2 regions of the Nesterenkonia sandarakina genome follow, and region 2 is predicted to be linked to the other one. Evidence: predicted binding sites of a transcription regulator. Region 2 holds the regulator's gene; the other holds the start of a gene.
The links. Region 2 encodes LexA, which represses DNA repair genes until DNA is damaged. Its sites were predicted from a motif close to TCGAACANNTGTTCGA; they were not measured.
Positions count from the first base shown of each region.

Region 1: the regulator LexA is predicted to act here: its motif matches at 7,246-7,261, upstream of uvrA (excinuclease ABC subunit UvrA).

Region 1 covers NZ_JACCFQ010000001.1:2,168,413-2,183,266, forward strand. Annotated here, with positions in the region: gene HNR11_RS09980 (alpha/beta fold hydrolase) at 1-1,134, opposite strand, end outside; gene HNR11_RS09985 (DEAD/DEAH box helicase) at 1,131-3,776, opposite strand; gene HNR11_RS09990 (MBL fold metallo-hydrolase) at 3,782-4,528, opposite strand; gene HNR11_RS09995 (HAD hydrolase-like protein) at 4,607-5,395, opposite strand; gene HNR11_RS10000 (NCS1 family nucleobase:cation symporter-1) at 5,564-7,090, opposite strand; gene uvrA (excinuclease ABC subunit UvrA) at 7,383-10,286, shown strand; gene HNR11_RS10010 (lysophospholipid acyltransferase family protein) at 10,366-11,076, shown strand; gene uvrC (excinuclease ABC subunit UvrC) at 11,069-13,138, shown strand; gene rapZ (RNase adapter RapZ) at 13,242-14,135, shown strand; gene HNR11_RS10025 (gluconeogenesis factor YvcK family protein) at 14,138-14,854, shown strand, end outside.
Region 2 covers NZ_JACCFQ010000001.1:1,943,159-1,958,012, forward strand. Annotated here, with positions in the region: gene HNR11_RS08990 (ATP-dependent DNA helicase) at 1-1,693, shown strand, start outside; gene lexA (transcriptional repressor LexA) at 1,838-2,557, opposite strand; gene HNR11_RS09000 (LysM peptidoglycan-binding domain-containing protein) at 2,776-3,141, shown strand; gene HNR11_RS09005 (histidinol-phosphate transaminase) at 3,194-4,333, shown strand; gene hisB (imidazoleglycerol-phosphate dehydratase HisB) at 4,372-4,989, shown strand; gene hisH (imidazole glycerol phosphate synthase subunit HisH) at 4,986-5,627, shown strand; gene priA (bifunctional 1-(5-phosphoribosyl)-5-((5-phosphoribosylamino)methylideneamino)imidazole-4-carboxamide isomerase/phosphoribosylanthranilate isomerase PriA) at 5,755-6,516, shown strand; gene HNR11_RS09025 (SseB family protein) at 6,513-7,412, shown strand; gene HNR11_RS14270 (MarR family winged helix-turn-helix transcriptional regulator) at 7,518-8,171, opposite strand; gene HNR11_RS09035 (PepSY domain-containing protein) at 8,227-8,913, opposite strand; gene HNR11_RS09040 (FtsK/SpoIIIE domain-containing protein) at 9,066-12,293, opposite strand; gene HNR11_RS09045 (ATPase, T2SS/T4P/T4SS family) at 13,262-14,488, shown strand; gene HNR11_RS09050 (type II secretion system F family protein) at 14,485-14,854, shown strand, end outside.

The DNA.
Region 1 (14,854 bases), 230 kb from region 2:
CGCCACCAGGTCTGCCAGCGTCGGGTCCAAGAGCAGGTGCTCGCGCAGGATCATCTCGCCCAGCAGCAGGGGAGAGGTGGCCTCCGCGCTGAAGTCAGGGAACTCCGCGCCCACCCGCTGGGCCGCCCAGCCGGTGTCACCGCGGCCCTCGGTCAGCGCAGCAGGCTGGCCGTAGATGGATTCATGCATCACCGCGTACATCGGGTTCCCGGCGAAGGAGAGCTGCTGGCCCACCGCGGCGAGGAACGTGTCCGAGAGCTGCGTGCGCTCGGGCCCGGTGAACGCCTCCTCCAGCAGGTAGTGCAGCGAATCGGCGCGGGTGTTGCCGCCCAGCAGCATCCCGATCAGCTGCAGCCGGGCCGGGGTCAGCAGCGAGCCATCCAGCAGCCGCACCTGGTGGGTGCGCAGATGCGCGAAGACCGCGTCCAGGATCTCCCGGTCCTGCGGGAACCGGGTGAAGTGCTCGGCGTTGCGGGCGCGCATCTTCGCATAGGTGGCCCGGTAGACCCGGTCTGCGTGTCCGGTCAGCGGGGCCAGGCCACCGGTGATCAGCGCCCGATCCAGGGACTCCGGAGCGAAGGAGAGGTAGCTCAGCGTGGTGAACCCGCCGAAGCTCTGCCCCAGCACGCTCCAAGACTCCACCCCGAGCGCCCGGCGCAACGCCTCGGCGTCGGCGACGATCGAATCGGCGCGGAAATGGCGCATATGCGCCGCCTGGGCGGCGGCGTCACCCCGGGCGGCCAGAGAGTGCCGAGTGAGCGGGGTGGAGAGCCCGGTGCCGCGCTGATCCAGCATCAGGATCCGGAACTTCGCACCAGCCTCGGCCATCCAGCCGCCGAGCTTCGCCGGCCGGCTGCCCTTGCCGCCGGGTCCGCCCTGCAGGAACAGCAGCCAAGGGAGGGACTCCACGTGCTCGGCGCCCTGCGCGGCGGCTTCGGCGGCGACGAACTCCCGGGCGTAGATCCGGATCGCCTCGCCGTCGGGCGCCCGGTGCTCCGCTGAGTGATCCAGCGGCGCGGTGTGGTCCTGAGCTGCAGTGTGGTCCAGAGGCACCTGAAGCCAGTGATCGGTGATCCGGGTGCCGTCGATCAGCCTGGCGGTGGCACCGGCGGTGTGCGCTGCTGCCGGGCTCATCCGAGTTCCCCGACCCGGTCCATGATCACCGCGGGCGCGCCGGCCTCATCCGAGGCGGTGAGGTCGATCCAGGCGTGGATGCCCCAGTCGTGGTGCCCGTCCGGGTCATCGAGGACCTGCACGGCCCGCCAGTAGCGGCGCTCCGGGTCCGGGGTGTCCTTCGGTGCGGTGTCCAGGCGCACCAGGGAGGGACCGCGGGACTGGGCGTCGGTGTAGAGGTCCTCGTAGGTGTTGAAGTAGGCGTCCAGCGCCTGACGCCACCGGTCGGCGTCCCAGCCGTGCTCGGCGTCGAGCTCGGCGAGCTTGGCCTCCTTCTCCTGGGCGAAGAGCTCCGCGCGCAGGAACAGCGCGTTGCGCACCATCACCTTGAAGGCCCGGGGGTTCGCGGTGACCCGGTCCGGATGATCCAGTGCGGAGACGTCCTCCTCCATGGCGGCGAGCTCGGCCAGCTTTTCCGGGTCATCCCCGGCCTGCAGGCGTTCCCATTCCTCCAGGAGTGAGCTGTCGGTCTGCCGGACCACCTCGCCCAGCCAGGCGAGCAGGTCTTCGAGCTCCTCGGTGAGCCGGTTCTCCGGGACCGTCTGGCGCAGCGCCTTATAGGCGTCGGAGAGGTAGCGCAGCAGCACCCCCTCGGACCGGGCGATCTGGTAGTGATTCACCATGGTGGTGAAGTCGAAGGCGCGCTCCAGCATGTCCCGGACCACCGACTTCGGCTGCAGCACATGATCCGAGACCCAGGGCGCCCCGCTGCGGTAGATCTCGAACTGCTGGTTCAGCAGCTCGGCGAGCGGCTGCGGGTGGGTGAGCTCATCGAGGATCCGCATCCGCTCCACATAGTCCACCCCCTCGGCCTTGAGCTCTCCGATCTTCTCCGACTTCAGCTGCTTCACCTGGGCGCCGGTGATCTGGTGCGGGGTCTCCAGGATGGATTCGATCACGCTGATCACATCGTGGGCGTAAGACTCGGACTCGGTGTCCAGCAGCTCCACCGCGGCCACCGCGAACGGCGCCAGCGGCTGGTTCAGCGCGAAGTTGTCCTGCAGGTCCAGGGTCAGGTCCACGGTGCGGCCGTCCTCATCGGGACGGTCCAGGCGCTCGAGCACCCCGGCGGTGAGCAGCTCGCGCAGGATCTGCAGCGCCTGCCGCTGCAGCTGCGCCTTCCGGGCCGGGGTCTCATCTGCGGCGAGGATCATCCGGCGCATCGCCCGGATCGGATCCTCGGGACGCTCCAGCAGGTGCAGCACCATCGAGTAGCTGACCTGCATCCGGGAGACCATCGGCTCCGGGGTGGCCGCGATGATCCGCTCGAAGGTCTTCTCACTCCAGGAGACGAAACCCTCGCGGGGCTTCTTCTTCCCGGCGGAGCGGATCGCCTGGGAGACCTTCTTCTCATCCTCGCCGTGCTTGGCGCGGGCCTTCTGGATCGCCGCCTCGTTCTCGATCACATGCTCCGGGGCCTGGACCACCACGGTGCCGTGGGTGTCGAACCCGGCCCGGCCGGCGCGACCGGCGATCTGGTGGAACTCCCGGGCGTTGAGCTGCCGGGTGCGGGTGCCGTCGTATTTGCTCAGCGCGGTCAGCAGCACGGTGCGGATCGGCACGTTGATCCCGACGCCGAGGGTGTCGGTCCCGCAGATCACCTTCAGCAGGCCCTGCTGGGCGAGCTGCTCCACCAGCCGGCGGTATTTGGGCAGCATCCCGGCGTGGTGCACCCCGATCCCGGCGCGCAGCAGCCGGTTCAGCGTCTTGCCGAAGCCCTTGGCGAAGCGGAAGGTCTCCAGCTTCACCCGGATCAGCTCCCGCTCCTCCTTGGAGACCACGTTAAGTGAGGCCAGGCCGACGGCGCGCTCGGCCGCCTCGCGCTGGGAGAAGTGCACCACGTAGACCGGGGCCTGGTGCGTGCTGACCAGCTCCTCGAGCTTGGTCTGCAGCGCGGTGGTGGAGTACTCATAGCTCAGCGGCACCGGACGCTCCGCGCTGGAGACCGTGACGACGTCGCGCCCGGTCCCGGCACTGAGCCGCTCCTCGAAGCGGGAGGTGTCACCCAGAGTGGCGGACATCAGCAGGAACTGGGCCCGGCTGCCAGTGGCGCCTTGTCCCGAAGAGCCCTGCTCGGCGCGGCCGGTGAGCTCCAGCAGCGGGACCTGCCAGGCCCAGCCGCGCTGCGGATCGGCGTAGAAGTGGAACTCGTCCATGATCACCGGGCCCACATTGGCGTCCCGGCCGTCGCGCAGCGCCTCATTGGCCAGGATCTCCGCAGTGCAGCAGATGATCGGGGCACCCGCGTTGACCGAGGAGTCACCGGTGACCATGCCGACGTTCTCGGCTCCAAAGATGTCCACCAGGGAGAAGAACTTCTCCGAGACCAGCGCCTTGATCGGGGCGGTGTAGACGCTGCGCTCCCCGCGGGAGAGCGCGAAGAAGTGCGCCGCGGTGGCGACCATGGACTTCCCGGACCCGGTGGGGGTGGCCATGATGACGTGCTGACCGTCGGCGAGTTCTAAGATGGCGTCCTGCTGGGCCGGGTAGAGGCTGAGCCCATGCGCCTCGGTCCAGGATTCGAAGGCCGCGTAGAGCTCCTCGGATCCGGGGGCGGCGCCGTCGGTGGGTTCTAGTTTGTGCAGCCGCTTGGCGGCGGTCACCGGGCTCACCAGCCGCGTTCCCGCCAGGCGGGGAGCGAAGCGCGTTCGGCGCCCAGTGTGGTGGGGTCCCCGTGGCCGGGGTGGATGATGGTGTCATCCTCATAGACGTCGAAGAGCCTGGCCTCGACGTCGTCGAGCAGCGAGCTGAAGTCCGCATCCGACCAGGTCTTGCCGACCCCGCCGGGGAAGAGCGAGTCTCCGGTGAAGATATGAGTGGGGCCGTCCTCCACCGGGTAGACGAAGGCCACCGAGCCCGGGGTGTGCCCGCGCAGGTGGATCACGTTCAGCGCGATCCCGTCATAGGAGACCGTATCGCCGTGGCGCAGCCGCCGGTCGATGGTGACGTTCTTCTCGGCCTCGATGCTCACGGCATCCTCGGCTCCGGCGGCGGACTCCGGCCGCGCGCCGGGGCGCTGGCCGGTCCCTGCTGGGGTGGGGGAGTCGGTGGCGTCTGCGGTGCTCGCTGCGGGTGCGCCGGCGGGGGCTTCCAGCAGCTCCTCCAGTGCCCGGATGTGATCCCAGTGCGCGTGCGTGGTGAGCACCGCGGAGAGCTGCAGCGGGCAGGGCGTGTCTGCGGCGGCGGAGGCCAGCAGACTGCGGATGGCCCCGGCGTCGTCGGCGGCGTCGATCAGCACCTGGACCCCGGACTTCTTCGCGGTGAGCAGATACACGTTGTTGTTCATCTCGGAGACCGAGATTCGGCGCAGCGTGATCGCGGGGAGGTCGTAGAGCAGGGAACTGTCAGAAGCCATAGGGGTCAGTCTATGGTCTGGCACCGCTGGGTTGTCAGCCCCGGCTGGTGCCGAGCGCTGTAACGCCTCGCTGCGGGATCAGTGAGCACCCTGGGAAGCGGGCAGACTCAGGATCCCGGCGGTGAGTAGCACCTGCTGCAGCTCCTCGGCGGTGCTCACGATCGGCTTGGCGCCGGCGGTCTCCAGCTCACCGGCGGGGGCGTAGCCCCAGCGCACCCCGATGCAGTCCAGGCCGTGCTCGGCGGCGCCGTCCACGTCGAAGATCCGGTCTCCGACCATGACCACCCGGGCGTCCGGGGCGGTCTCCGCGAGCGGACCGTGGGCCGGGTCCAGGCCGATCTCCGCCAGGGCGGCGCCGAGGATCGGGCCCTTCCCGGCGTGCGGGATGGATTCATCCTCCGCGGAGCCCTGCACCGCGGCGAAGTGGTCCCGGATGCCCTGGATGCTCAGCAGCCGCTCGGCCAGCCCGGTGGGTTTCGAGGTGGCCACCGCGCAGAGAACCCCGGCGGCGTTCAGCGTGCCCAGCAGCTCCTCGATCCCCGGGTAGACCCGGCTGGCCTGCATCCCCTCGTCGAGGTAGCGCTGCCGGTAGACGTCCACGATCGAGGGGATCAGCGCCTGGGTGACCCCGGGCAGGCTGGCCAGGGAGTCAGCCAGCGGCGGGCCCACGAAGGAGTCCAGCACCGCCTGTTCCGGGATCTCGATTCCATGCACGCCCAGGGCGTGGGAGAGGCAGCTGGTGATCGCTCCGGCTGGGTCCACCAGGGTGCCGTCCAGGTCGAAGAGCACCGCCCGGATCTCGGGCGCTGCGACCGCACTTTCGGAGGGGCGGAGGGCAGCTGGGGCGATGGCGGAGTCAAGGTTCACGGCGCCATTGTGACATGGGCCCGTGGCGCGCCGTCGTCGTCGTGATGAACACCACTCCGCGTCCAGTGGCGGAATCCGCCAATGTTGAGGGGCGGAATCTGCGAGTAATGGGGCCCGAAAACCGCATGAGATGCCCGCAGAATCCGCCCCTCAACGGGGAGGGTGGCGTCAGTGGTGAGCCGCCACGGTCTGGCTGCGCATCACCAGCCAGTAGAACAGCCCGCCCAGTGCCGCGCCGATGATCCAGGCGAACCCGGCCAGGGCCGCCAGTGCCGGCACCCAGACGGTGAACACCGCGAAGATCGCTGCGATGCCGAAGGCCGCGATGGCGCGCAGGTTCCAGCCCCGGGTGTAGTAGTACGGTCCGGCCGGGTCCATGCTGAACAGGTCCGGGGTGGAGATCTGGCTGCGCCGGATGATGTAGTAATCCACGATCAGCACCCCATAGAGCGGTGCCAGCAGCGCCCCGAGCGTGTCCACGAAGGTGGGCAGCCCGATCTGTTCGATCACCGCGACCCACAGGGCGCCGATGATGAACCCGATCACCGCGGTGATGTAGCCCCCGGTGCGGAAGCTGATCTTCTGTGGGGCCAGGTTCGCCAGGTCATAGGCCGGCGGGATGAAGTTGGCCACCAAGTTGATGCCCACGGTGGCCAGCAGGAAGGTCACCGCCGCGATCAGGGCCAGGGCCACGGACTCGGTCTGCGCGATGATGTCGGTCGGGTTGTCCAGCGGCTCCCCGGTGCCGCCCTGGAACACTACATAGGCCCCGGCGGTGATGAACAGGGAGAGGAACGTGAAGAACGCCAGCGAGAGCGGCAGCCCGGTGAAGTTGCCCAGCCGCATGGAGCGTTCGGTCTTGGAGAACCGGGAGAAGTCCCCGAAGTTGATGATCACCGCGGCGAAATACGCCACCATGGTGCCGACCACGCCGACGAAGGCGGAGATCGCGGCCCAGCCGGTGACGTCCTGGTTGCTGAAGATGGTGCCCACTGCGGGCAGCAGGTCAGACCCGGCGCGGACCCAGATCAGCACCAGCAGCACTGTCATCACCACGTAGACCGCGGGTCCGGCGAAGTTCAGGAACTTCGCGATGGTCTCGATCCCGCGGGTGAACAGCCACACCTGGATCAGCGCGACGATCACATAGGAGACCCAGCCGATCACATCCAGGCCCAGGAAGGTCCCGGTCTGCGGGCTGCCCAGGGCGGCGTTGAACGCCAGCGCCACCGCGGTGGAGGCGAAGTAGGTCTGCGCGCCGTACCAGAAGATCGCCACCACGCCGCGGACCATCGCCGGGAACCGGGCGCCGAGCACGCCCATCGAGGGCCGGGCCATCACCGCATAGGGGACACCGTGCCGCACACTCGGTGCGCCGGAGAGGTTGACCAGCCAGTTCACGAAGACCCCGGCCAGGATGATCGCGGCGAAGACGAACCAGCCGTTGATCCCGGCGCCGATGAACAGCGAGGCGGCCAGGGTGTAGCCGGCCAGGGACTGCACGTCATTGGTCCAGACGTTGAAGATCTCGAACCAGCCCCAGCGCTTCTGCTCCGGCCCGACCGGTCCGAGGTCCTTATTGTGCAGGGAGGGGTGCGGGGTTGCGGACTGGGCGGCAGAAGGCGGGGTTGCGGACTGGGCGGTCGAGGGCTGGGTGGCAGGCGGCTGCTGAGAGCTGCGGGCTGTCTGGGTCACTGTGATCTCCGGTATGACGGCGGCTCGGGGAGGGTGAATCACAGCGAGACTAGCCTCGGTGAAACGTTGCGCATCACCGTTTGAGGGCCGATGCAACGAATGAAACGCAGGTTTTACGTGGCTGAAACTCCCGGGGCGCCCACCCGGCTCTCGCTTCGAACGTTTGTTCGAACCCGCTGAGGGTTCTACACTGAACGACGTGTCAGAGCGAGCAGGCGAAACCGCCATCATCGAGTCCGTGGACGACTACTACGCCGAAGGTGCGCGGGAGAAGTCCGCCACCAACGGCACCATCGGCCGCGCCGAGGCGGACCGGATCGTGGTCCAAGGCGCACGGGAGCACAACCTCAAGGACGTCACCGTGGAGCTGCCGCGGAACTCCTTCATCGTGTTCACCGGGCTCTCCGGCTCAGGGAAGTCCTCGCTCGCCTTCGACACCATCTTCGCCGAGGGCCAGCGCCGCTACGTGGAATCCCTCTCCGCCTACGCCCGGCAGTTCCTGGGCCGGGTGGACAAGCCGGACATCGACTTCATCGAGGGGCTCTCCCCGGCGGTGTCCATCGATCAGAAGTCCACCTCCAAGAACCCGCGCTCCACCGTGGGCACGGTCACCGAGATCCACGACTACCTGCGTCTGCTCTGGGCCCGGATCGGGGTCCCGCACTGTCCCACCTGTGGCGAGAAGATCGAACGGCAGACCCCGCAGCAGATCGTGGACCAGGTCCTGGCCTTCCCGGAACAGACCCGCTTCCAGGTGCTGGCCCCGGTGGTCCGCGGCCGCAAGGGTGAGTTCAAGGACCTCTTCCGCGACCTCGCCTCCGAGGGCTTCTCCCGCGCCATCGTGGACGGGGAGATCATCCAGCTCAGCGAACCACCCGCCCTGGAGAAGACCTATAAGCACCACATCGAAGTGGTCATCGACCGGCTGGTGATCCGCGAGGGCATGCGCCAGCGGCTCACCGACTCGGTGGAGACCGCGCTGAAGCTCGCCGGCGGGCGCCTGGTCATCGACCTGGTGGACCTCGACGAGGACGGTCAGGCGATCAACGATCGGGTCCCCGAGGGCCTCACCGGCCCCAAGCAGCGGCCCTTCTCGGAGAACCTGGCCTGCCCCAACGAGCACCCGCTGCAGCTCGATGAGATCGAGCCGCGGTCCTTCTCCTTCAACAACCCCTTCGGCGCCTGCGAGGTCTGCTCCGGCATCGGCTCCAGCCTCGAGGTGGACACCGACCTGGTGATCCCCGATGACACGCTCTCCCTGGAAGGCGGCGCCATCGCCCCTTGGGCGCTGGGCAAGGCGTCCAAGGACTACTGGCTGCGCCTGATCACCGCCCTGGCCAAGGAGCTGGACTTCTCGGTGCGCACCCCCTGGAAGGAGCTGCCGAAGAAGGCGCAGAAGGCGCTGCTGCACGGGCGCAACCACAAGGTCGTGGTGCAGTACCGCAACCGCTTCGGCCGGGAGCGCACCTACTCCACCGGCTTTGAAGGCGTGCTCTCCTACATCTCCCGGAAGCACCTGGAGGTGGAGTCCGACAACGCCCGGGACCGCTACGAGCAGTACATGCGCCAGATCCCCTGCCCGGCATGCAACGGCCAGCGGCTGAACCCGGCCGCGCTCGCGGTCACCGTGCAGGGCGCCTCCATCGCGGAGATCGCCCGGCTGCCGCTGGACGAGTGCGCCGAGTTCTTCGCCGGGATCACGCTCTCCGCCCGCGACGCCACCATCGCCGATCAGGTGCTCAAGGAGATCCTGGCCCGGCTGAACTTCCTGCTCGACGTCGGCCTGAGCTACCTGAACCTGGAGCGCGCCGCCGGCACGCTCTCCGGCGGCGAGGCCCAGCGCATCCGGCTCGCCACCCAGATCGGCTCCGGCCTGGTCGGGGTGCTCTACGTCCTGGACGAGCCCTCCATCGGGCTGCACCAGCGGGACAACGCCCGGCTGATCCAGACCCTCACCCGGCTGCGTGACCTCGGGAACACGCTGATCGTGGTGGAACACGATGAGGACACCATCGCCGAGGCGGACTGGATCGTGGACATCGGACCCGGCGCGGGGGAGCGCGGCGGAGAGATCGTGCACTCCGGCTCCGTGCAGGGACTGCGCGATAACCAGCACTCCATTACCGGGGACTACCTCGCCGGCCGGCGCAGCATCCCGGTGCCCGCCCAGCGCCGCAAGGTGGACAAGTCCCGGATGCTCAAGGTGGTCGAGGCCCAGGAGAACAACCTGGACAAGGTCTCCGTGGAGATCCCGCTGGGGATCTTCCTCTCGGTCACCGGGGTCTCCGGCTCGGGCAAGTCCACGCTGATCAACGAGATCCTGTACAAGTCCCTGGCGAATAAGCTCAACGGCGCCAAGCAGGTCCCCGGCCGGCACCGCCGGATCGAAGGAATCGACGATCACCTGGACAAGGTGATCCACGTGGACCAGTCACCGATCGGGCGCACCCCGCGCTCCAACCCGGCCACCTACACCGGGGTCTTCGACCACGTCCGCAAGCTCTTCGCCCAGGCCCCGGAGTCCAAGACCCGCGGCTACCAGCCGGGCCGGTTCTCCTTCAACATCAAGGGCGGCCGCTGCGAGTCCTGCTCCGGTGACGGCACCCTGAAGATCGAGATGAACTTCCTGCCGGACGTCTACGTGCCCTGCGAGGTCTGCCACGGCGCCCGGTACAACCGGGAGACCCTCGAGGTGAAGTACAAGAACAAGAACATCGCCGAGGTCCTCGACATGCCGATCGAGGAGGCCGCGGAGTTCTTCGCCGCCTTCGCCCCGATCGCCCGGCACCTGAACACCCTGGTCGAGGTGGGCCTGGGCTACGTGCGCCTGGGCCAGTCCGCCACCACGCTCTCCGGCGGTGAGGCCCAGCGCGTGAAGCTGGCCTCCGAGCTGCAGCGCCGCTCCAACGGGCGCAGCGTCTACGTCCTGGACGAGCCCACCACCGGGCTGCACTTCGAGGACATCCGCAAGCTGCTCCAGGTGCTGCAGGGACTGGTGGAGAAGGGCAACAGCGTGATCACCATCGAGCACAACCTCGACGTGATCAAGTCCTCGGACTGGGTGATCGACCTGGGCCCCGAAGGGGGCAGCGGCGGCGGGCTCGTCGTCGCCCAGGGCACCCCGGAGAAGGTGGCCGCCACGGCAGAGAAGACCGGCTCCCATACCGGCGCTTTCCTTGCCGCACTGCTAAAGTGAGTGGGCCAGTTCACAGGCTGGCCCCCCAGATCACAGCGCAGGACGACGTCGCGGAGCGGCGAGTAAGCGGAGGCACCAGGTGAGCACCACCCCCGAGGCGCAGGAGTCGGAGCGCGTCGCCACCAACGACGCCGTCCGCAAGGCCTTCGAGATCGCCGTGAAGCTCTCCTGCCGCCCGGTGCTCACCGGTCTGGAGAACACCCCGGCCGAGGGCGGGTTCATCGTGGCCTCGAACCACCTCTCCTTCCTGGACTCGGTGCTGATCCAGGCGCTGTTCCCGCGCACCGTGAGTTTCTTCGCCAAGGCCGAATACTTCAACCAGACCGGCGTCAAAGGCCGCGCCATGAAGCTGTTCTTCGAATCCGTGGGCTCGGTCCCGGTGGAGCGGCAGCGCCAGTCCGCCTCCGTGGAGGCGCTGTTCCACCTGGGGGCGATCGCCGAAGCCGGCCACGGCGTCGGGATCTACCCGGAGGGCACTCGCAGCCGCGACGGCCGGCTCTACCGCGGCAAGAACGGGGTCGGCTGGCTCGCCGTCGCCACCGGGCTGCCGGTGGTCCCGGTGGGGCTGCGCGGCACCGAGGCGCTGCAGAAGCCGGACTCCCGGATGATCCGGCCCACCAAGTTCGACATGCACGTGGGGGAGCCGCTGCAGTTCCCGAAACAGGGCAAGAAGCACCCGCTGCCGGCGCGCCGAGCCGCCACCGAGCAGATCATGGACGCGATCGCCGGGCTCAGCGGTCAGGAACGGGTGGCCCGCTACAACGCGCCGCCCGCCGAGGCCGATGGCTGAGCCCTCCTCCTACCGTCCTCGCACCGGAGAGATCCCCACCAACCCCGGGGTCTACCGCTTCATCGACCCGCACGGCCGGGTGGTCTACGTGGGCAAGGCCAAGAACCTGCGCGCCCGGCTGAACTCCTACTTCGCCCGGGTCGCCACGTTGCACCCGAAGACCTACGCCATGGTCCACGCCGCCTCCAGCGTGGAATGGACCGTGGTCGGCTCCGAGCTCGAAGCCATCCAGCTGGAGTACACCTGGATCAAGCAGCACTCGCCGCGGTTCAACATCATGTACCGGGACGACAAGTCCTACCCCTACCTCGCGGTCACCATGAACGAGAAGTACCCGCGGGTGCAGGTGATGCGCGGGGACAAGAAGCCCGGGGTGAAGTACTTCGGGCCGTTCTACCCGGCCAAGGCCATCCGGGAGACCGTGGACACCATGCTCCGGGTCTTCCCGGTGCGCAGCTGCTCCGCCGGGGTCTTCAAGCGCGCCAAGGCCTCCGGGCGGCCCTGCCTGCTGGGCTACATCGGCAAATGCGCCGCGCCCTGCGTGGGGGAGATCAGCGAGGCCGATCACCGCAAGCTCGCCGAGGAGTTTTGCGAGGTGATGGCCGGGCGCCCCGGCCCGCACGTGAAGCGGATCGAGAACCAGATGAAGGCCGCCGTGGCGGAGCTGCGCTACGAGGACGCCGGCCGGCACCGCGATGACCTCGAGGCGATCCGCCGGGTCTTCGAACGCAACGCCGTGGTGCTCTCCGAGGACACCGAGGCCGATGTCTTCGCCTTCGCCGAGGACGAGCTCGAAGCCGCCGCCCAGGTCTTCCACGTCCGGCAGGGCCGGATCCGCGGGCAGCGCGGCTGGGTGGTGGAGAAGGTGGAGGACACCGACGCCGGCGCCATGGTGGAGCAGCTGCTGATGCAGGTCTACGGCTCCATGGCCGACACCGAACGGATCCCGCCCGAGGTGCTGGTCCCCGCTCTGCCGGAGAACGCCGAAGAGATGACCGCCTGGCTGCGCCAGCTGCGCAGCGACTCCGGCGCCGGCCGGGCACAGATCAGCCTGCGCGTGCCGCAGCGCGGAGACAAGGCCGCCCTGCTGGGCACCGTGCAGGAGAACGCCTCCCAGGCGCTGGCGCTGCACAAGGCCCGCCGCAACTCCGACATCACCACCCGCTCCGCCGCGCTGCGCGACCTCCAGGAGGCGCTCGGCGCCGCCGAGCCGCTGCTGCGCATCGAATGCTTCGACATCTCGCACACCTCCGGGACCAACGTGGTCGCCTCCATGGTGGTGCTGGAGGACGGGCTCGCCAAGAAGCGCGACTACCGGCGGTTCTCGGTCAAGGGTGAGGCCGCACGGGATGACACCTCGGCGATGTATGACGTGATCAGCCGCCGGTTTGCTCGGCACCTGAAGGACCAGGCTGAATCCGAGGCCGCGGTGCCGGAGGTGGCTGAAGGGGCTGAGGTGGCTGAACCCGCAGCAGAGGATCAGACCAAGACCAAGGACTCCACGGTGGTGGAACGGGAGGCGGAGCGCTTCGCCTACCCGCCCAGCCTGGTGGTGGTCGACGGCGGCCAGCCGCAGGTCAACGTGGCCCGGCAGGCCCTGGATGACCTCGGGATCACCGACCTGCCTGTGGTCGGGCTGGCCAAGCGGCTCGAGGAGGTCTGGCTGCCTGGGGACGACTTCCCGCTGGTGCTCCCACGCTCCTCGGAGGCGCTCTACATGCTGCAGCGGATCCGCGATGAGGCACACCGGTTCGCGATCGCCTACCACCGCTCCAAGCGGTCCAAGCAGATGACCGCCTCCGCGCTGGATGAGGTCCCGGGCCTGGGGCCGAGTCGTCGCGCGGCCGTCGTCGCGCACTTCGGCTCCGTGGCGAACCTGAAGAAGGCCAGCCTGGAGGAGATCATCGAGGTCCCCGGCCTGGGCAAGGACACCGCGCAGAAGATCCTGGACCACCTCCACGCCGAGGCGACGGGGACGGGTGAGGCTTCGGGGGAAGCTGAGGTCGCGGCGGATGCTGAGGCCGGGGGAGCCGAGGCGGCGGCGTCGTCGGACTCGGCCTGAACTCGGCACCGAACTCGACACCGAACTCGGTGCTCAACCGGGTCTGAACCCTGGCCTGAACCGAGGCTTCACCGGATTCCCGGCGGCCAGATAGGGTTTGAGCATGGATAGTGGTCTGACCCCGGTGAAGCCGCCCGAGAACGAACTTCTGATCGTCACCGGCATGTCCGGTGCCGGCCGCACCACGGCAGCCCACGCCCTGGAAGACCTGGGCTGGTACGTGGTCGAGGGGCTCCCGCCGGAGCTGATCACCACCATGATCGACCTGATCTCCCGGCACCCCGGGTCCATGGAGAAGCTCGCCGTGGTGATCGATGTCCGCACCCGGGCGCTGTTCTCCAATATGCTCGGCGCGCTGAACCAGCTCAAGGCCACCGGGGTGACCTACCGGATGCTGTTCCTGGACTCCTCCGATGAGCTGCTGGTCCGCCGGTTCGAACAGGGCCGCCGCCCGCACCCGCTGCAGGGCTCCGGCCGGATCCTGGACGGGATCACCGCCGAGCGCGAGCTGCTCAAGGACGTCAAGGCCGCCGCGGAGATCGTGCTGGACACCACCGACCTCAACGTCCACGGGCTGGCCCGGGAGATCATCGAGATCTTCAACGACGACGGACCCGTGCAGCTGCGGCTGAACGTCATGAGCTTCGGCTTCAAATACGGGGTCCCCGCCGACGCGAACTTCATCGCCGACATGCGCTTCATCCCCAACCCGCACTGGGTGCCCGAGCTGCGCCCCTACACCGGCCTAGACTCCCAGGTCAGCGAGTACGTGCTGGGCAACGAGGGCACCGGAGACTTCCTGGAGAACTATGTGGAGTCCCTGCGGCCCGTCATCGAGGGCTACCGGCGGGAGAACAAGCACTACGCCAACATCGCGGTGGGCTGCACCGGCGGTAAGCACCGCTCCGTCGCGGTCTCCGAGGAGCTTGCCCGCCGCCTGGATCAGCTGCCCAACGTCACGGTGAACACCATCCACCGTGATCTGGGACGTGAGTGAGCATGAGTCAGATCTCGTTGCCGCAGCCGCCGGGTGCCTCCCGCGGGTCCTTTAGGGTCTCCGCACTGGGTGGGGGCCACGGGCTCTCCGCCACGCTCTCGGCGCTGCGGGTCATCGCCGCAGAACACCTCACCGCGATCGTCACCGTGGCCGACGACGGCGGATCCTCCGGCCGGCTCCGCGAAGACATGGACGTGCTGCCCCCGGGCGATCTGAGGATGGCCCTTGCCGCGCTGTGCGATGACACCGAGTGGGGCCGCACCTGGGCCCAGGTGATGCAGCACCGGTTCCGCTCCCGTGAGGGCGTCACCGGCAGCCTGGATGACCACGCGATGGGCAACCTGCTCATCGTCGCGCTCTGGGAGCTGATCGGGGACTCCGTGGAGGGGCTGCGCTGGGCCGGGACACTGCTGGGCGCCCGCGGCCAAGTGCTCCCGATGTCCCGGCAGCCGCTGACCATGTCCGGGACCGTGGAACCCATGGCGGACCACGCCGGGTCCGAGGCCGAGCTCCCTGCTGCGACCGCCGGCAGGCTCTCCTCCCAGGTGGCCCTGGCCCACGCCGGCAGCCTGGGCCGGCTGCGCGATGTCCAGCTGCACCCCGCCGAGGCGCCCGCCTGCGCGGAGGCGCTGACCGCGATCGAGCTCAGCGACTGGGTGGTCCTGGGACCCGGCTCCTGGTACACCTCGGTGCTGCCGCACCTGCTGCTGCCCGAGCTG
Region 2 (14,854 bases):
CGCCCTGGTCAAGGGTCGGGCGAACTACGCGTGCAAACACAAGATGGACGGCGGATTCCCCGAGGACGACGACGAGCAGGCGCTGTTCGCCTTCGCCGACGAGCCGACCGGAGGGGTGTCCGCCGTGGAACCCGGCTCGCAGCTGGGCAAGGAGATTGTGGCGCTGCGCGAGTGGGCCGAGGTCACCGAGACCGGGGACCGCGACGACCTGCCCCACGGGGTGACCGACCGGGCCTGGCGCCAGATCTCGGTGAACGCAGTGGACTGCATCGGGCCCCGAAAGTGCCCGATGGCGGCCGAGTGCTTCTCCGAGCGCGCCCGGGAGAAGGCCAGGGACGCGGATCTGGTGGTCACGAATCACGCCATGCTCGCCATCGACGCCTTCGAGGGCCTCGACGTGCTGCCGGAGCACGACGCGGTCATCGTCGATGAGGCCCACGAGCTGGCTGACCGGGTGACCTCTGCGGTCACCGCTCAGCTCTCCGCGGCGATGATCAAGGCCGCGGCGTCCTCGGCCCGGCGGCATACAGCGATCAACGTCGAGGCGCTTCAGAGCTCTGCGGTCGCCGTCGAGGCGGCCTTCCACCGGGTGGACTCTGGCCTTCTGGCGCGCGGACTGAACCCTCAACAGCGCGAGGCCGTGGAGCTGGCACGAAACGCCGCCCGCACCGCCCTCTCGGACTCGAAACCCTCCGGCGACGCCGAAGCCGATCCGGGGCGCAACACGGCCAGGTCGCGGATGCAGGCCGTGCTCGAGACCGCGAACCGGATCCTGGAATCTCCGGAGACCCCCGATGTGGTCTGGCTGAACCGGCCGGGCAGCTTCGTCCCGGGGCGGGGATACCAGGAGGCCGATCTGGAGGAATCTCCGCTGATCTACGTCGCGCCGACGTCCGTGGCCGGGCGGCTGCGCGATGGGCTCTTTGGTGATCGCACCGTGGTGCTGACCTCCGCCACCCTGACCATCGGTGACAGCTTCGACCCGGTGGCGGGGTCGCTGGGCCTGGCGGGGGAGAAGGCTCCTGCCTGGGATGCCGTGGACGTGGGAAGCCCGTTCGACTACCCCAAGCAGGGGGTGCTCTATGTTGCCAAGCACCTGCCCCCGCCCTCGATGAAGACCGCCCAGGCCCAGCGCGATGAGCTGGCCGGGTTGATCGAGGCGTCCAAGGGCGCGACCCTGGCACTGTTCTCCTCTCGCCGTGCGGCGGAGGAGGCGGCCGAGGACCTCCGTGAGCGACTGGACCTCCCGATCCTCTGCCAGGGAGACTCCACCATGTCCTCGCTGGTGCGCGCCTTCGCCGAAGACGAGGAGACCTGCCTCTTCGGCACGATGAGCCTCTGGCAGGGCGTCGATGTCCCCGGGCGCTCCTGTCGCCTGGTCGCCATCGACCGGATCCCCTTTCCACGCCCCGATGACCCGCTGGTAAGCGCACGCAGCCAGGAGGTCACTCGGCACGGCGGGAACGGCTTCATGCAGGTCGCTGCGACGCACGCCGCCACCAGGTTGGCTCAGGGCGCCGGTCGGCTGATCCGCACTTCGGAGGACAAGGGGGTGCTGGCGATTCTGGACTCACGTCTGGCCACCGCGCGCTACGGGGGATTCCTCAAGCGCTCGATGCCGGACTTCTGGCCGACCGCCAACGGGGACCTTGCTCGCGGAGCTCTGGCGCGCCTGGCTGAGAACGGGCGTTGAGCCGAACGCTGGACTCTGTCCGTCTCCGGCGCGCCCAAGCCCTTCCGGGGCGGCCCGTACCGGGGTAGCCGTCGTTCAGGCGCGCTGTCCCGTCGAGTGGCCGCCGTCGTTCAGGTGCGGCGGCTGTTCAGAGGTTGCGGTCACTCAGAGGCTGCGCAGCACCGTGACGACCTTGCCCATGATGGTGGACTCGTCGCCGAGGATGGGCTCGTACTGCCGGTTCTGGGGCAGCAGCCACACATGGCCGTCCCGGCGCTTGAGCGTCTTCACGGTGGCTTCATCGTCCAACAGGGCGGCGACGATGTCACCGTTCTCGGCCGTGCTCTGACGTCGCACCACGACCCAGTCGGCTTCGAAGATGCCGGCCTCGATCATGGAATCACCGCGCACCTGGAGCATGAAGAGTTCGCCCTCGCCGGTGAGCTGGCGGGGAAGCGGCATGATGTCCTCGACCCGCTGCTCGGCCAAGATCGGACCACCCGCAGCGATCTGTCCCACCACAGGGATCTCCGCGATCCGACTGTCCGACTCCTCCCGGTAGCCGTGGAGGTCGACCACGGCGTCCTGGTCGGATGAGTCGGATTCCTGGGCAGGTTCCCCGAGCACCAGCGCGCCGCTTGAGTCGCGCAGGACCTCCATGGCCCGGGGGCGTCCGGGGACCCGCCTGAGGTATCCCATCTCCTGCAGACGAGCCAGCTGATGCGTCACTGAGGAGAGCGAAGCCAGCCCGCAGGCGTCACCGATCTCCCGCATGGAGGGCGGATAGCTGCGCTCGGCCAGCGATTCCTGGATGACGTCGACGATCTGCCGCTGCCGATCCGTCAATCGCGGCGCTGCTGATGAGTCCTGGGTGTTGCGCGCCATTGCTGCCTCCGTAGTTGTGCCGGCCCCGTGTCAGCATCCATGTCAGACCCTGCTGATGGACTGTTCACAGTGAGATTCGCTTCGAAGATCACTTCGAACATGGCGCTCAGGTTACTCGAAATCGTAGAGAGATTCCATCAAATCTGCGGCGAGTCTGGCCAAGTTTCGAAACTATGTGCTAGAAATAGTACACACGTTCGAATGAGAGGTTCTTTCCCATGAGTACAGCACAGCTTGGATTCGCACCCGCCGACTCTGCTCCTGCCTCGGGCGTGCACCTGACCCGTCGCGGTCGCTTCCTCCTGTTGGGCCTTCCTGTCCTGGCCGCCCTGACGATGGCGCTCCTCGGGGCGCTGATCCTGGCAGCCTCATGGATGAACCAGGCGCAGGCCTCCTCGAGTGAGGCCCCCGGCGTGGAGGCCCAGGTGGTCACCGTTGGAGCGGGGGACACGCTCTGGAGCGTGGCGGCCTCCGTGGAGTCAGACGAACGCCCCCAGGTCCTCATCGGACAGATCGCTGAGCTCAACGACCTCAGCGGCTCCGAGCTCACCCCCGGCCAGGAGCTTTTCGTCCCGGTGGACTGAGAAGGTTTCCTGTCCCGGAGGTCGGAGCGGCGCACCCCGCTAGAATATTGCGGTGACTTCATCTCGCTCCCGGAACCTGTCCCGTCTGCCGCTGCGCGAGGAGCTCCAGGGTCAAGAACCCTACGGTGCGCCGCAGCTGAGCGTGAAGGCGATGCTCAACGTCAACGAGACCACCTACGACGTCCCCGCCGACGTCGTGGACGCGATCGGCAAAGAGGTTCGCGCCGCGGCCGCCCATCTCAACCGCTACCCGGACCGGGAATTCTCGGCTCTGCGGGACAAGCTGGCCGAGTACCTCAACCGAGATCTCGCCTCAGAAGCCCAGCCTGCTGAGCTGACGGCCGAGCACATCTGGGCCGCCAATGGCTCCAACGAGATCATGCAGCACATCCTGCAGGCCTTCGCCGGTCCCGGCCGCTCGGTGCTGGCCTTCCCGCCCACGTACTCCATGTACCCGCTCTATGCGCGCGGCACCTACAGCGAGTACATCGCGGGCACCCGCGCTGCAGACTTCACGCAGACCCCCGAGGATGTCGCCGCGCAGATCCGGGAGCACCGCCCGAACGTGGTGATCCTGTGTTCTCCGAACAACCCCACCGGCACGGCGCTCTCCCTGGAGACCGTGGAAGCGGCCTACGCTGCGGCTGAGGAGTCACAGACCATGGTGGTCGTGGACGAGGCCTACGGCGAGTTCCGCCAGTCCGGCACCGGGTCGGCGCTGGCTCTGCTGCCCGGGCGGGCGAAGCTGATCGTCTCGCGCACCATGAGCAAGGCCTTCGCGCTGGCGGGGGGTCGACTGGGGTACCTGGCCGCCGCCCCTGAGGTCACCGACGCCATGCGACTGGTCCGGCTGCCCTATCACCTCTCCGCGGTGACGCAGGCGACCGCCGTCGCTGCCCTGGACCACTCGGCCACGCTGATGGCCAACGTGGAACGGATCAAGGAACAGCGCGACCGGATCGTGAGCAGTCTGAAACAGATGGGGCTGCACCCGGCGCCCTCGGATGCGAACTTCGTCTTCTTCGGAGGGCTCGCCGACGAGAAGGCCGCCTGGCGGCACCTCCTGGACGACGGCATCCTGATCCGCGACGTCGGCATCCCCGGGCACCTGCGCGTCACGGCAGGCACCGCGGAGGAGACCTCTGACTTCCTGGCCTCGTTGCGGCGATTCATCACCAGCACCACCGCGTAGACTCAAGAGTTGGCGTACCCCACCACCAAGCAGGAGTTATGGGAGCAGAATTGATCTCTGGGCGCATCGCCCAGATGGAACGTGTCACCAGCGAGTCCAGCGTCAAGGTCCGGATGGACCTCGATGGGACCGGCACCTCGAACATCAGCACCGGCGTGCCGTTCTATGACCACATGCTCACCGCGCTGTCCCGGCACTCCCTGATCGACCTTGATGTCGAGGCCTCCGGAGACACTCACATCGACGTGCACCACACCGTGGAGGACACCGCGATCGTCCTGGGCGAGGTGCTGCGGGTCGCGCTGGGAGACAAGCGCGGGATCCGCCGCTTCGGCAACGCCACCATCCCGCTCGACGAGGCGCTGGCTCAGGCCGTGGTTGATGTCTCCGGCCGGCCATACCTGGTGCATTCCGGGGAGCCCGAAGGTCAGCAGTACCACCTCATCGGGGGACACTTCACCGGGTCCATGACCCGCCACGTCTTCGAGGCGATCACCTACCACTCCGGGATCTGCCTGCACATGACGCTGCTCGGCGGTCGCGACCCGCACCACATCGTGGAGGCCCAGTTCAAGGCCTTCGCCAGGGCGCTGCGCGAGGCCGTGGAGTCTGACCCGCGCACCGATGAGATCCCCTCCACCAAGGGTGCACTGTGAGCGGCAAGCCCGACGTCGTCGTCCTGGACTACGGCTCCGGCAACATTCACTCCGCGGTCCGTGCCCTGGAGCGCGCCGGCGCGCAGGTCACCCTGACCAAGGACACCGAGTCGGTGCTCAACGCCTCCGGCCTCGTGGTCCCCGGGGTGGGCGCCTTCGCGGCGGTGATGTCGGCCCTGCGGGAGATCGACGGTCCGCGCTGGATCGGGCGCAGGATCGCCGGGTCACGCCCGGTGCTCGGCATCTGCGTGGGCCATCAGGTGATGTTCGACCGCGGGGTGGAGCACGGCATCCCCGCCGAGGGCCTGGGGGAGTGGCCCGGTGAGGTCACCGCCCTGCCTGAGGACGCCGTGGTGCCGCATATGGGGTGGAACACCGTACGACCGCCCGAGGACAGCGTGCTCTTCGAGGGGCTGAAGGACGAGCGGTTCTACTTCGTGCACTCCTACGCCGTGCAGTCCTGGGACTTCGATCAGTCCATCGAGTCGATGAACCCGCCGAAGGTGACCTGGAGCCACCACGGCACCGACTTCATCGCCGCAGTGGAGAACGGACCGCTCTCCGCCACCCAGTTCCACCCGGAGAAGTCCGGGGACGCCGGGATGCAGCTGCTGCGCAACTGGATCCTGAGCCTCTGACCCTGGGCCACCCAGCTGCTGCGACTCTGAGCGCCGGACCCCCGGGCTCTGCCACGCTTGAACCGCCATCTGACACTCCGCACTGATTCCTCCAGCCATCCAACCAGCCGAAAGTAGAACACGATCCATGACTGAGCCCTCCGCGCCCACCGCCACCGTTCCCGCGCTGGAACTCCTGCCCGCCGTCGACGTCGCCGATGGTCAGGCCGTCCGCCTGGTCCAGGGCGAGGCCGGTTCGGAGACCGGCTACGGCGACCCGCTGGAAGCCGCCCTGAACTGGCAGCAGCTGGGCGCGGAGTGGATCCACCTGGTGGACCTCGACGCAGCGTTCGGCCGTGGTGACAACCGCGACATCATGGCCCGCGTGGTCAAGGAGCTCGGCGTGAAGATCGAACTCTCCGGCGGCATCCGCGACGACGAATCCCTGGACCGCGCCCTGGAACTCGGCGCCACCCGGGTCAACCTGGGCACCGCCGCGCTGGAGGACCCGGAATGGACCGCCCGCGCCATCGAACGCCACGGCGACGCGATCGCCGTGGGCCTGGACGTGCGCGGAGAGACCCTCGCCGCCCGCGGCTGGACCCGCGAGGGCGGCAACATCTGGGAGGTGCTGCAGCGCCTGGAAGACGCCGGCTGCCCGCGCTATGTGGTCACCGACGTCACCAAGGACGGCACCCTGCGCGGCCCCAACACCGAGCTGCTGGCCCAGGTCTGCGCCAAGACCAAGAAGCCCGTGGTCGCCTCCGGCGGCATCTCGTCCTTGGAGGACATCAAGGCCCTGGCGAAGATGGTCTCCCTCGGGGTGGAGGGCGCCATCATGGGCAAGGCGCTCTACGCCGGGAAGTTCGAGTTCCCGGATGCCCTGAAGGTGGCCGCAGCCTCCGCATGAACCAGGACGACGCCGCCAGCAGGGATCTGCCCGGTCATATCGCCGCCCTGCTGCAGCGGCAGGCCCGGGATGAACACGGCCGACCGGCAGACTCTGCGGGCGTGCCCTGGGAGGATCGAGACCTCTCCGGAGACGGCAATCCGCTGCACACCTTCGACGGCGACGACGGCCTAGCCACCCCGGCGGTCCGTTCCGCCCGCGAGCGGCTGCTCGCCGGGGAGCTCGACGAAGCCGGGTTCGTCAACTCCCTGGCCGGACAGCGACTCTTCGTCCCGGTCCTCGCGGAGCTGGCCGAGGAGGCCGAGCCCGTCCCGAGCGGGCCCGGGAAGCAGAACGCGCCGGCGGGGGACAAGCAGGCGGATATCACCCTGATCAGCATCACCAGCCGCGACGGACGCCAGACCATGCCGGTCTTCAGCTCCGTGCAGGCGCTCACCGCCTGGCATGACAAGGCCCGGCCGGTGGCGGCGGAGACCGAGCGGATCATGCTCGCCGCCCTGGCCGAGGGGGCCGAGCTGGCGGTGCTCGACCCCGGATCCGAGCTGAGCTTCGTGCTGCGCCGCCCGGCGGTGGAAGCACTCGCGCAGGCCACCGGTTGGGTGCCCTCCTATCAGGACCCTGAGCTGGCCGAGGCGCTGGGCGGCATCTCGGACCTCTGCCCAGGGGTGGTCCAGCTGCAGCTGCAGCCCGGCGACGGCGTCGGGACCCGCACCGCGGCAGGAGACGCGGTACCCGGTGGCGGCAGCGGACCGGAGCTGAACATCGGGGTGGTGCTGGTGCCAGAAGCCGACGATGTGGATGCTCGGCTGGCGCTGGCCAGCGTGCAGGCCGCCCTAGGTGAGGTGCAGATGCTGCGTGAGCGCGCGGACTCGGTCCAGGTCAAGCTGGCGCGCTGAGCCACACTGTCGGCCCCGGCAGACGCCCCATGTTCAGGGCCGGTCAGGACTTGTCAGCCGCGGCCCAGCAGATGGGTGGTGTTCCGGTGAGGCAATGGGGTCTGTTCAGGTCTGGTCTGCGGTGGCGACCGTGTCTTTGATCTGCTCGCAGATCTCCCGCAGCGCCTCCGCTTCGGCGTCGTCCACGGCGGGGTGAAAGAGCTGCTTGATGTGTGTGGCGTGCAGCCGGGAAGCCTGCTCGAAGACTCGGTGCCCCTCCTCGGTGAGCTGGGCCGTCATGCCGCGCCGGTCCTCGGTGTCGGCGAAACGATCGATCAGCCCCCGCTTCTGCAGCGACTTGACCTGGTAGGACAGCCGGGAGGGAGAGAAGACCATCCCTGCGGCGAGTTCTCCCATGCGCAGCTGGTTGCCCTCCGCCTCGGCGAGCAGGAGCATCAGGTTGTAGTCGGTCAGTCGCAGCCCGGTGCTGGAGTGCAGGCGCTTCTCCATCTGGTCACTGATGATCGCTGAGGTCTCGAAGAAGGACCGCCACGCCCGTGCCTTGGGGGAGGAGCCGGTGAGGTCGTGGCGCCCGCGCGGCTCACGCTCAGGGCTGGCCCCCGGTGTCTCTGGTGCCGGCCCTGCGGTGCGGCGCGCTGCGGTCTGCTCTGAGCGGGTCGCTGCGGTCTCCCCTGAGGAGGCCGCGGCGGGCTCATCGGGGGCAGCAGTTGCCGTCTCATGCGGGTGGTCACCAGTGGAGTCTGTGGGTCCTGCGCTCACGATGCCACCCCTTCTCTGCCCTGATCGACTGAAGCTTCGATCAGTCCAGTCTATGTCAGCTGCCCGGGTTCACGACCTCCCCGCTGGCGACGTCCACGTAGACCTCGCTGCCGTTGTCCAGTTCGATCTCCCAGGTCACCGTGCCGTTCTCATCGTCGAGTTCGGCCTGCTCCGGGGTCCCGTCGGCCTCCTCGGCGGCGGTGCGCAGCGCATCGGCGAACTCGATCTCCACTGCGTCGGCATTGCGCTGATCGTCGGAGTCGACGTCGTCTTCTTCGGTGTTGCTGATCTCGAAGCTCTCCCGGTCCACATCCAGCTCCCACTCGGAGCCGCTGTCGAGGATCGTGAACTCGTAATAGCTGGACTCGGTGTCGAAATCCAGGACGACGGCGTCGGGGTACTCCTGCTCCACCGCGTCCACCGCCTGGTAGATCGCGTCCTCATCGGAGGCGGCGGAGTCGTCGGTGGCCGAGTCATCGCTGGAGGGGTCGTCGGTGGCCGCATCATCAGTCTCGGTGGCATCGGCCGTCTCCGTGGGCTCCCCGGTGGGCTCCGCCGTCTCCGAAGCGTCCTCGGTGCTCTCCTCGGTCGGCTCGGCCTCCACGGTCTCGGTCACGGTGGCGGTGGGCTGCGCGTCGTCGTCCTCGGCGCCCAGCTCGTCACTGGCGCAGGACGTCAGGGCGAGAGCGGAGACGGCGGCGACGGAGAGCAGAGCCGAGGAGTTGTTCCAACGCGAGTTCATGGTGGTTCCTTCGTTCCAGTGGGGCCAGAGTCTGTGTCGTGCTCCTCATTGATAGTCCCCCCACCTGCGTGAATGCTGAACGGCCGCACCGGATTCTCGTGACAGATGCGTTGCGTGTGAGGGGGCCGGTTGGGCCCAGCGGCTTTCGCCGCTCAGGGACCCGAGAGATCCTGGTGCTTCCACCACTGGATCATCTGAACCCCCTCCACCCCGATCCAGGCTGCGCGTCCGGGGGTCAGTCGGGTCAGGACCGGAACCGAGGCTCCGAGGGCGTCTCCCTGTGCCCTGCTCATCGGGCTGAGCAGGAAGTTCGCCGCTGCCCCTCGTGCTCGGTAGGCCCAGGGAAATTGGCTGAAGACACTGAAGTGAGGTGCCGCCGTGGCCAGCACCTTGCCTCCGGAGCTGAGCCACTCTTCGATGCTCCGGTGCTCCAGCGGGGTGCAGCGGTCTGCATCGTCGACCAGCAGGAGCTTCGGAATCTCGGGATGGCTGACCTCTGAGGCCGTGGCCTCGGCCAGCTCATCCAGAGTCCAGCAGCGCCGCTGGGCGGCGATCACGCGCAGTGCGTTGGTCTTCCCGGTCTGCGCCGCCCCGAGGATCAGCCCGACCTGCCATGAGCGATCCTGCAGCATCGCGTGTGCGTGGGTGAACTGCCGAATGCCCAGCGTCAGCGCGCCCGGCGGAGGGCCTGGCGTCGGGAGCTCGACCGACCCCGGCAGGGGGTGCACCGTGAGCATGGACGCGCGCCCGGACTCGGCAGCTCTGGGCGGTGTCCTCCTCTGTCGGTGATCGAGGATGTCGGTCACGAGCTGGATTGCGAGACCCGGCGGGGGGTGATCGGGGCCGACGAGGACACCGCGACCAGGCAGACGGTCTGTGGCGCGAAGCTTCGGCCAGAGGTAGCGGATCTCCTCGGGCACGCCGTAGGGAAGGTAGACCCGGCGGGGGAGCCGCGAGCCCAGCTTGCCGAGCGCCAGGTCACGTCCACCGCTGATCAGGGCGCTGAATCCGAAGCCAGCGCCCTCAGTGATCAGCGCTCCGAGTCCTTGTTCGAACCCACTGCCGCCGATCGTGTGGTCCAACCCGTGCCACCGTGAATGCCCCGACATCACCAGGATCATCGGGACTTGCCCCTGGGGCAGGGCGATCCGCCGGCGTGTGACCCTGCGGTGCAGTTCATGGACCAGGTGCTGGGCCTCTTGCGGGTGATCGGTGGTGACCCAGGAGCCGACCCGGGGGTGTCTGCGGAACATCTCGAGGCTGTGATCGCCGTCCAACAGATAGACGTGGACCTCATGGGTGAGGGCCAGGAGCTGGCGCACCAGGCACTGCAGAGCCGCAGTGCCCCCAGATTCGGCCTCTCCCAGCAGGGCGGTGCCCTGGCCTTCCCCCAGGTCTAGGCGGAGCAGGTGCTGTTTCTGATGCCCCGGATCATCGATCAGACCGAACTGGATCTCTTCTGCAGGCAGTGGTGCACTCAGGGTCTCCGGCAGTCCCGGGCAGATCGGCGTGTGCGGTCGGCGACGGAGCTGTTCGAGCAGATGCCCGTCCAAGACCTTGACCAGGTCCGGCGTGGTCTCCCGCCACCCTGGCGCGGCTGAGGCCGGTGACTTCTCGGGTCTTGCCCGGAGTTTCACCGAAGCGTCCAGCAGCTGCACCCCCTGGAACCCCACCGGGGGTTCCCCGGGGCGCTGTATCACCCCACGCCCAGGGATCTGGCGTGGGATACGTCCTGGCTCGGGGGTTCCCACCAGATCACGTGCCTCGTCCTCGCTGCGCAGCCGCAGGCAGATGATGGAGCCGATGTTCGCACGGATGTCTGCGGTCACGACTCCCTGCGGACGCTGGGTGGCGAGGATCAGGTGCAGGCCAAGTGATCGGCCCAGGGTCGCCAGTCGCATCAGTTCGTCCATGGCGGCAGGAAGTTCCTGCGTGAAGACCCGGAACTCGTCGATGACGACAAGGAGCCGGGCGAGTGGGGCATCCGGATGCGATTTCCGGTAATCGGCGTAGTCTGTGGCACCGGATTCCAGGAACAGCTGTTCGCGACGCGTCAGCTCGGACCGTACGCCTTCCAGCGCACGCTCCGACTGGGCCTGTGTGAGGTCCGTGACCAGTCCCAAGGTGTGTTCCAGTCCCACCAGTGGTTGGAAGGTGGATCCACCTTTGAAGTCGAAGAGCAGGAGGTTCAGCTGTTCGGGGCCGTATCTCGCCACCCAGCCGAGCAGCATGGACTTCAGGAGCTCCGACTTCCCGGCCCCCGTGGTTCCGGCGAGCAGGATATGCGGCCCGTCCGCCACCAGGTCGAGGAACTCATCCTCGGAGGCGCTGCGGCCCAGCAGCGTTCGCACACTCAGCTGGGCGCTGTGCGTCATGAGGGGAAAGGGCAGGGGCGTGGCGTAGTGCAGGGGGATGCCGACGTCGTCGGTCGGTCTCGCGCTGTGCCGCAGCCCCAGCCTGAGGTGCTCGTGCAGGGTTCTTCGCGAGAGTCCGTCGGGGAGCAGGTCGGTGCCGACGCTGCGTGCGGTGCCTGCCTCGATCCGGTGAATCTCTCCGGAGGTGAGGTTCACCTGCCATCCGCCGTCCAGCGGTGCAGGCAGCTGTGGCCAGCCCCCCGGTGTCCGCAGCGCTTGGGTGCCGGCAGGGGCGCTCAGCAGGATGACGTGCCAGCCCGCGGCGAGCGCCGCCCTGAGCTGGGCCGGTTCCAGCCCAGTCAGACTGAGCAGAACCGACGCTGGATCCATGGCCGAGCGTGACTCTCGAAGCTGCAGTGACGCCTGCAGGTTGTCCCCGGAGGCCATGGTGACGCGGGGGTAGTCGCGCAGTTCCGCCAGATCCACCAGGTCAGTCAGCCGAGCGTCGGTGTTCTCCCCAGAACCTGCGGTGAGCAGCAGCTCAGGGCCGGGATGAAGATGGTGCGTCAGCTGAGCCAGAACCCAGCGCAGCACACTGAGCTGCTCACGTTTCGGTCCCAACAAGACCGTGCATTCCGCCCCGAGGAGCGTCATGGCCGTTGCGGTGGCGACGCGCGCCTCGGGCAGATCCGGTCCGGGCTCGACCTTGCAGTCAAGGTCGACCTCGATCCTCGCCTCGCCCACGGTGACGACGACGCCGCCGGCGGCTGTGAACGCCCCGCGGGGGCGGCTCCCGGCGCGCAGCGCTCGCACGGCGTGTCCAGGAGTGGGCAGGAGAGCCTTGCGTCGATGCGCCCATTGGGCGGCCGCGGCGCGAACCGCGCGGCGGAATCGGCGACGCTTCCGATGTCCGTCGACGACCGTGCTTCCCGCGACGACCGCCGACAGGGCGCTGAAGAGAAGTAAGAACCACATGCCGGTGACCAGGACGAGCACTATTCCGATGACCAACGGTGCAAGGGACATCAGCAGAATCCTGCGGTGGCGCCCTGAGGGTGGCTTCTCCGTGATTGTCATCGGTGGCAGGGGCCACGCGGCGTCCGGTGTCGGCGAGGGCGGTTCTTGGGCCAGCTGGACGCGAGAGCTGCCGAGGTCGACTGATGCATCGGTGCTCATCCTCAGCTTCACCGCTGCCTCCGGGCGAGTCAGCGTCACCTCAGACGAGCTGACCATGATCCTGGCATGGGAGCGTTCCAGCAGAGGGTCATTGATACGGATATCTGCCGCGCCGCGCTGCCCAGTGCCTCGACCCAACACATGGACGCCCCGCGGGAGGTTCACCAACCACCCTGAGTCCGGGCCCGCGCTGACGCACAGGCGCAGCCGAGAGGGTCCATGCCGACCCGTGGGGCGTCGACCGGCGCGCGGGTGCAGCGTCACGACCATTCCGGGATGGATGGCTGCGGACCCCGTCCCGTGATCCTGTAGCGGAACTCGATCCAGGGTCGCGATCCAGCTCGGGGCACTACTGACCGACCGCCCTGGCGAGGTCGAGGCATGGCGTGCCTGGACGCTGCGGATCCATGCAGACAGTGCTTCATAGATCTGCACCCCGGAAGGAGTGGCCGAGCCCTCCAGCAAGATCCTCACCTCATGCGGATGGGCACCGCCCGCCTCCCGGTGCAGCAGGTTCCAGAACGACTCCGGGACCGCCCCGGGAGCATGCACAAGGGTGCAGGCCAGGGCTGTTGAAGGTGTCGCGATCACCTGAGATCCTTCCCGTCCTGAAGCTGCGCCTTCACACCCCAGGCGGCGGGCGGGATGCTGCACCGAGGCTATGACCCGGGACCCGGTGGTCCCACGGTGGGCGGCCAGCTGTGGAGAACCTGTGATCGTGGCGTGATTTCCACAGATATTGAACAATCTCTGGTCAGTTTGTGCCGGGCTGGCTATCGTGATCTCACCACATTGGAATCAAAGATGAGGCCTAGCCTGTGGATGCTTTGACGATCGTTGAAGATGAGGTGCGGGAACAGATCCGCCACCGTGGGCTGGACCCTGCTGAGAATCCGCTCGGAGTCCAGGAGCTGGTCGAGGCGGCAGTCGTGGAATACGACCGCCGCTCCATGGTGACCGCCCTGCCGCTCATCGGCCCCGTCCAGCAGGCTGTGAAGCACGTGGTCGCGGCCGTGGCCGGTTTCGGAGAGCTCCAGCCGCTCCTGGAAGACCCCTCGGTCGAGGAGATCTGGATCAATGGGCCCAGCGCGGTGTTCGTTGCCAGGGCTGGACGCTCCGAGCTCACCTCCATCTCACTGAGTGAATCTCGCGTCCGCGATCTCGTGGAGCGCATGCTCAAGAGTTCAGGGCGCCGTCTGGACCTGTCTTCCCCGTTCGTCGACGCCACGCTGCCGGATGGCTCCCGTCTGCACGTCGTCATTCCGGACATCACCCGCCGCCACTGGGCTGTCAATATCCGAAAGTTCATCGCGCGCGCTCAGACGCTCCAGGACCTGGTCCGGCGGGGCTCCCTGAGCACCTTGGCCGCGGAGTTCCTGGAGGCCTGCGTCGACAGTGGCCTGAACATCTTGGTCTCCGGTGCCACGCAGTCCGGCAAGACGACCCTGTTGAACTGCCTCTCAGCCGCCATCGGGCCGCGGGAGCGCGTCGTCACGGTGGAGGAGATCTTCGAGCTGCAGCTGGCGCTTCGCGACGTGGTGGGCATGCAGTGTCGTCAGGCCAATCTCGAGGGCGAAGGGGAGATCCACCTGCGTCGCCTCGTGAAGGAGGCGCTGCGCATGCGTCCCGATCGGCTCATCGTCGGAGAGGTCCGAGAAGCCGAGAGTCTGGACATGCTGATTGCGCTGAACGCAGGCTTGCCAGGGATGGCGACGGTCCACGCCAACAGCGCCCAGGACGCGCTCACCAAGATCTGTACGCTGCCGCTGCTGGCAGGGGAGAACATCTCTCGCAGCTTCATCCTGCCCACCGTGGCGTCCTGCCTGGATCTCGTGGTGCACTGCGTGCGTGAGCGCGACGGCAGCCGTCATGTCGCCCAGATCCTTGCTGTGGGAAGCAGGGTAGAGGCCGAGACCATCGAGGCGACCTTGCTCTTCGAAATGACCGACGGTGAGCTCACGGTCACAGACTCAGCGGTCTTCGATCTCCCGAAGCTCTCGCCGAGACACCAGGCACGATTCGCTCAGGCGGAGACGCGGGCATGAGCCTGCTGCTCGGACTGGGACTGGGATTCGGCCTGCTGCTGATCTATGCCTCCTTCTGGGCTCGCACCGCGAAGGTCTCAGCTCCTCGAGTGCGGAAGAAGAGAGTCCGCAAGCTTCTCGACGAGGCCGGACACCCCAGGGTCCCTGCCACGGGGGTCTTCACCGGGGTCCTGGTCTGCGCGAGTTCGGCATTCCTGGTCGTCTTGGTGCTGACCGCCGCGATCCCCCTGGCGCTGTGCTTCGCCGTCTTCGCGGGGATGCTGCCGGTGGTGGCCCTGCGCTGGCAGGCAGGGAAGCGTCGAGAGGTGCTGCGCAGCATCTGGCCAGATGCCGTGGATCATCTTCGCTCAGCGGTCAGGTCGGGGA